Regions from separate parts of the Aliiroseovarius sp. ABM4_368 genome, predicted to be linked through region 1. Evidence: riboswitches for the same ligand, from Rfam matches in the RefSeq annotation. Region 1 holds a riboswitch; the other holds the start of a gene.

Region 1 (3,411 bases):
GCGCGCAAGCCGGGCAACCCGCCCCGCCTGTCGTTGCGGAACCTTTGATGGAGGCCGATGCGTCGTCATTTGCGGATTCGGACCGCATGATCTTTGAAGAGGAAATATCGATCTTGCCGATGCCCGGTGACGCGGGCGGCGAAGAATACGCCAACGAAGCCCCCTCGCCCCTAAAAATCACGTCGGAAGAGCCAGTCTCGACCTTCTCTATCGACGTGGACACGGCCAGCTATGCAGTTGTTCGGCGTGATCTGAAATCGGGCTATATGCCGAACCCCGACGCGGTGCGGATCGAGGAAATGGTGAACTATTTCCCCTACGCCTACCCCGCCCCCGACGGCCCGCATCCCTTTGCGCCGACCGTCACGACGATGCAAACCCCGTGGAACGCCGGAACGCAGTTGGTACAGATCGGCATTCAAGGGCAAGAGGTCACCGAACGCCCGCCCCTGAATCTCGTCTTCCTGATCGACACATCCGGGTCGATGTCAGACGCCGACAAGCTGCCGCTCTTGAAGCAAAGCCTGCGTCTGATGCTGTCCGAACTGCGCCCCGAGGACGAGGTCGCAATCGTAGCCTATGCGGGCAGCGCGGGTCAGGTGCTTGAGCCGACGAAAGCCGCCGAGCGCACGAAAATCCTGTCCGCCTTGGACCGCTTGGGGGCCGGAGGCTCAACCGCGGGCGCGGAAGGGATCGCGCTGGCCTATCAGGTGGCTGAACAGATGTATGACGACGGCGATGTGGGGCGGGTGCTTCTGGCCACCGATGGCGATTTCAACGTGGGCATTCATGACCCCGAACAGTTGAAGGATTTCATCGAGAAGAAACGCGACAGCGGCACCTATCTTTCCGTCCTCGGCTTTGGGCGCGACAATCTGGATGACGCGACGATGCAGGCGCTAGCACAGAACGGCAATGGTCAGGCGGCTTATATAGACACGCTTGGGGAAGCGCGAAAAGTGCTGGTGGACCAGCTGTCCGGCGCGTTGTTCCCGCTAGCGAATGATGTAAAAATTCAAGTCGAGTTCAATCCCGCTCAAGTCGCTGAATACCGCCTGATCGGCTATGAAACCCGCGCCTTGGCGCGCGAGGATTTCAACAACGACAAGGTTGATGCAGGCGAGATTGGGGCCGGTCACCAAGTCACCGCAATTTACGAGGTGACGCCCGTCGGGTCGGACGCCGTACTGACCGACGCGTTGCGCTATGCGCCCGCGCCGGATGCCACAGACAGTGACGAACTGGGCTTCCTGAAGCTGCGCTATAAACAGCCGGGTGAAGATACCAGCACGCTGATCGAAACACCGATTGTCGCAGGCGCGTTTGATGCGAACCCAGAGCAAAGGTTTGCGGCCGCCATCGCAGGCTTTGGCCAATTGCTGCGCGAGGATAAGTATCTGGGCGACTGGAGCTATGCTGACGCGATCGCCTTGGCCAATGGTGCCAAAGGCGACGACCCCTATGGCTATCGCGCCGAGGCCGTCACCTTGATACGCCTTGCGGAAAGCCTGTCCAAGTAAGGGTGCTTGGCATCCAACGCGAGGGGGCTTCGGCTCCCTCGTGTCTTTTTACGGATCAGGGTTCTTTGACTTGCGCCCAGATCTTGGCCAGATCAGCTCAATCACTGTCGCAACGCCAATGGAATACACAAGTACGGTGAGGATCATACTCCATCCCTGCGACACGCCTAGTGCGTTTAACAGGAAATCCAAGCTGAAAGGCTCGATCACGCGAAGAAAATCTAGAGTGATAAGCGGAAGCGAAATGCACACAGCAACCATGCCTATCACTGCGTCGCGCAGTTTTCTGTCTTCGTTTGGATTTGTGCTCAACTTCTGTGACCTAGCTCAAGTTCATTTGCGAACGATCAGCGCCCATACACCACAAAAAACCATTGCTGGCATCCAAGCAAGTTTCAGGAGCAAAGGCGCGACACTCTTGACCCTCCCCCTCCCCCACCCTACTTTCCTCGACGCTGCCCCAACCGGGGCAGTGACATTCTCAGGGCGGGGCGGAATTCCCCACCGGCGGTAAAGGAGCGTTATGCGTTTCAAGCCCGCGAGCGGCCCCCTTTGGGGGGTGACAGCAGATCTGGTGCGACTCCAGAGCCGACGGTTACAGTCCGGATGGAAGAGAATGGGTTAGGGTACACGGGATCCGTGTGCCCTGTCCTTCTGCCTTGGGTCATTGCGTAAGGAAGAAAGGACAACTCGCATGACTCAGTCAACTTATCTTACTCAACCTGCCCGCGCGGCGGGGCTTATGGTTTTGGCAGGCGCTACATTTGCGCTGGTCAATACCGGGTTGCAATCGGCAACCATGGGCAAGGGCGCGTCGGCCCCTGCCGTAACCTTCTGGCAATATCTGATTGCGCTTGGTTTTTACCTACCATGGGTGTTTCGCCACCGCGCGGCGGTGATGAAAACCGGGCAGGTGTGGCTACACGTGCTGCGGGTCGCCTTGGCAGCGGGTGGCGTACAGCTTTGGACGCTGGGACTGGCCCATGTGCCGATCTGGCAGGCGATAGCGCTGATCCTGCTGTCACCGTTCTTTGTGACACTCGGCGCGGGGCTGGTCTTGCGCGAGCATGTGTCCATCCATCGTTGGGGCGCCGTTGTTCTGGGCATCATCGGCGGGGCGATCATATTGGAACCGTGGTCGGATCGCTTCCAACTGGCCGCCCTTCTTCCAGTGGGGGCAGCCGCACTGTGGGCGGCAAGCTCGGTCGTGACGAAATTCCTGACCCATCGCGACAGCACCGAAACGATCACCATTTACCTGCTGCTGCTGCTCAGCCCGATCAACGCGGGTCTGGCGCTTGGCACCGGGTTCGCCCTGCCCCCGAACGCCATATGGCTGGTGGTCGGCGCCGGGCTTCTGACGGCCTTTGCCCAACACGTGCTCGCCCGCGCCTATGCGATGGCGGATGCGGCGTTCCTTCAACCATTTGACCACCTGAAACTGGTGTTCAACGTGCTGCTGGGGTTCGCCGTCTTTGGCTTCCTGCCCACCGGGTCCATGTGGGTCGGTACGGCGGTCATTCTGGCGGCCAGCTTCTGGTTGTTGGAACAGGAACGACGCCAAGCGACCTGATACAAAAAGGGCGCGGAAAGCTCCGCGCCCTTCGGTACATCTGAGGTGTCAGATCAGGCTTCGATGGCCTTGGCTTCGACGTCATTCTTACCAGCAATCTCGATCCGACGCGGTTTCAGCGCCTCTGGCACTTCGCGGATCAGGTCGATATGCAGCATGCCGTTCTCATGGGTCGCGCCCGAGACACGGACGTGATCGGCCAGATGGAAGCGACGTTCGAACGCACGTGTCGCGATGCCACGGTGCAGATAGGTGCGTTCGTCCTCCGCGGCTTTCTTGGCCGAGACGAACAACGCTTTGTCACGCAGCTCGACCGAC
Region 2 (3,411 bases), on a different contig from region 1:
TTCATCGACGATGCCACCAGCACGTTGATGGAATTGCGCTTTGTTAAATCTGAGAGCACCTTCAGCTACTTTGAAGCTCTGGAAGGCTATCTGCTTCGGCACGGCCGCCCTGTTGCCTTCTATAGCGACAAGCATTCGGTATTTCGGGTTTCAAAGGATGACGCCAAAGGCGGTGCTGGTATGACTCAGTTTGGTCGTGCCCTAAGCGAGCTCAACATCGAGATTCTTTGTGCAAACAGTTCCCAGGCCAAGGGCCGTGTTGAACGCGCCAACCGAACGCTTCAGGACCGGCTGGTGAAAGAGCTGCGGCTTGCCGGGATATCCGATATGAAGGAAGGCAACGCTTTTCTGGAGGGCTTCAAGACGCGTTTCAACGCTAAGTTTGCAAGACCCCCGGCCAAGCCAGACAATCTGCATCGCGCTTTAAATATCGAGCCAGATCGGCTCGATGATGTGCTGTGCTGGCGGGACAAACGCTATGTCGGAAAGCAGCTGACATTCTCCTATGATCGCAAACCGATCATGCTCGAAGAAAGCGACACGTCACGCGGTCTGGTGGGCAAACACGTGGACACCTATGCGTTCGTGGATGGCCGGTTCGAAGTGCGCTGGAAGGGAAAGCCCCTGCCCTACAAAATCTTCGACATGGATCAGCGCATAACCCATGCGGCCGTCACCGAGAACAAGCGCCTCGGCGCAGTGTTGGCTCATGTAAAGGAATTGCAAGATGCAGCTCCGTCTAAACCCAAGGTTAGAACAAACTCTGAAAGGATGGGGTATCAACCGAATGGACGCAAACCCGGTCGGCCATCTGGATCCCGAGCCAGAAAGAAGATTGCTCCCGAGGTCGCGGTGGCTCAGAGTGACCGATAGCGGACGTTCAAACAGGTGCTGGAGAATGTCCGCATTGCGGGACAAACCCGCCTTTTGCTCACGCGGCTATTGCTAGCGCAGCATTTCCTTGCCTGTGCGGCAACATCTTTTTGTTGGTGCAGCGAATTTCATCGAACCGGACCTTCAAAAACGTCAAAACCGACCAATCCAATCCATCCTTTCGCTGCGGTCAGTTTCGACCATCGAGGCGCAGGACAAAGCTGCCCTGTACTTCCGCAGCGACAAGCACCCGTTTGTGCAGATCTCTGGTCCCAAAACCACATATTGAATGTGGAGGAAGCCCTGCAACACATGCTGTGGGTCAAAAACCCATGCCACGCACGGCTAAGAATTTGTATAGGGACGCAGTCAATCACGCGTTTCAGCTGGACCGAATTGAAACTTCCAACGACGCGAAGTTTGCATTGGTTTCATCAACGGCATTGACATTTTTATAGCTCGAAAATATCGAAATACCATTCTCAGGGCGGGGTGAAATTCCCCACCGGCGGTGATAGCCCGCGAGCGCCATTCTTAGGGATGGGTCAGCAGATCCGGTGAAATTCCGGGGCCGACGGTCATAGTCCGGATGAGAGAGAATGGAGTGCATGCGCCTGCTGGCGCAGGTGCTTCTCTGCGCTCTGGGATTCTGTCATATAGAAAGGACCTAGAGCTATGACAAAATCCCCCAAATTCGCCTTCATCAAGGCGCGCTGGCACGCTGACATCGTCGATCAGGCACGTGTCGGGTTCGAGCAGCGACTCACGGAAATTGGCATCAATGCCGTGATTGATACCCATGACGTGCCTGGCGCTTTCGAGATGCCCCTGCTGGCACAAAGACTGGCGGAAACCGGTGACTACGGCGCAATTGTTGCGGCGGCGTTGGTTGTCGATGGCGGCATATATCGCCATGATTTTGTGGCGCAAGCCGTTGTCACAGGACTGATGGAGGCTAGCATGAAAACCGGTGTTCCCGTACTGTCCGTATCGCTGACTCCACATCATTTCCAACCAACCGACGAGCACCAAGCGTTCTTCTATGATCATTTCATAAAGAAGGGGCGTGAAGCGGCTGATGCAGCAAGAGAGGTTGCTGCGCTGCATAAGAGCTTGCAATTGAACACCACAGCTGCCGCCTGAGGTGACAGGGCGGCGCGGCGTGGTCGCGGCGCTCTTTTCTATGCCGTAGATGCGGACGTACGGTTCTAGGAGACCAACCGTTCTGCGGTGAATTTATCCGTGATCAGCAAGTCGATGATTCCGGTGTTCAGGGCGCCGCGGATGGCTTCGGTTTTGGCTTTTCCGCCAGCCAAGGCCATCACCCGGTCAACCTTGTCCAACTCCTCAAGAGTGATGCCGATGACCCGGTCATCCAGAGGCGTTTTAACGTAGGCGCCGTTTGCATCATAAAACCGAAGGCTCATGTCTCCAACGCCACCCATATCTGCAACCTCGGCCAATTCGCGCGACGAAAAGACATTGCCGCTTCTTGAAAGCATCCCCGAGGGCTCAACCGCACCGATCCCGACAATCGCGAGGGTGATGCGCGCAAATAGGTCCACTGTTTCGCGAACAAAAGGATCCCCAACTAAGACAAGTTTTGCCTCACGCGATTGCGCAACACCCGGGGCACTCAGCACATGGGCCTCGGCGCCAGAGAGTTTTGCAAGCCGGGCCGTCAATTGGTTGGCATGCATCTGCACGGTTGGGTTGCCCATGCCGCCGAGCGTCTGGACAACAGATTTGGCTTTGCCCGACTTCATCGGGTGAATGTTCTCGACCATGCGCAAAATAGTTTCGGACCAGCTTGATACGCCGATGATCTCGCCTGTTTGTAGGGTCGCTTCGACGAAATGCGCAGCGGCTTCACCAATTCTTGCCATAATCGCACCGTCGCGATCTTCGGTGCATTCGACGACAATCGCTTCAGACAGCCCGAACTGATGTCTCAACGCGGCTTCGAGTTCGGCGTAAGTTCCGGATGGAGAGACAACCGTGGTGCGCACGATTTCCTCTTCCTGCGCCTTCTTCAGCATCCGCGAGACAGTAGCCTGAGATATGCGCAGGTGTGACGCGATATCAGCCTGGCGTTGGTTTTCGACGTGATACATCTGGGCAACGCGGGCGATCAGGCGTAATTCGTTTACACGGGACATACTGGCTCCAAGTTGACCACATAGGTGAATATTTATTCGCTACACTGGAGCGACCGTCCGAGCAACAGCGTTTCTCCAAGTTTTTAAGTCGGTTTCTCTTTTTTCAAGCGCGATGCGCGGCGTAATTTCGGCACCATCGTTGGAAAGTTCACGCAACGCATCAAGGTTTGGCCAAAATCCAACCGCCAGCCCGGCTAAATGGGCGGCCCCAATTGCCGAAGCTTCAGAATTGATACAGGGCGTAACGGAATGGTTCAAAAAGTTGGCGACCATCTGCATCAGGAATGGGTTTCGGCTTGGTCCGCCATCGACCGACAAACGCCCGATGCCATGCGCTGCGGTCGCCATGATTGCAAATATATCTTGAACCTGAAACGCC

The links. A riboswitch is a leader RNA that binds a small molecule or an ion and turns the genes downstream of it on or off. The one in region 1 is predicted to bind FMN.
Region 2: another riboswitch for FMN. It lies ahead of ACXAH3_RS15655 (6,7-dimethyl-8-ribityllumazine synthase); the one in region 1 lies ahead of ACXAH3_RS10705 (DMT family transporter).

What each region holds. Positions count from the first base shown of each region.
Region 1 is NZ_JBSWYR010000003.1:274,533-277,943, forward strand. It holds gene ACXAH3_RS10700 (vWA domain-containing protein) at 1-1,520, shown strand, start outside; FMN riboswitch at 1,994-2,142, shown strand; gene ACXAH3_RS10705 (DMT family transporter) at 2,215-3,093, shown strand; gene ACXAH3_RS10710 (Hsp20 family protein) at 3,147-3,411, opposite strand, start outside.
Region 2 is NZ_JBSWYR010000007.1:10,144-13,554, reverse strand. It holds gene ACXAH3_RS15660 (ISNCY family transposase) at 1-873, shown strand, start outside; FMN riboswitch at 1,348-1,478, shown strand; gene ACXAH3_RS15655 (6,7-dimethyl-8-ribityllumazine synthase) at 1,549-2,016, shown strand; gene ACXAH3_RS15650 (sugar-binding transcriptional regulator) at 2,082-3,032, opposite strand; gene ACXAH3_RS15645 (FGGY family carbohydrate kinase) at 3,072-3,411, opposite strand, start outside.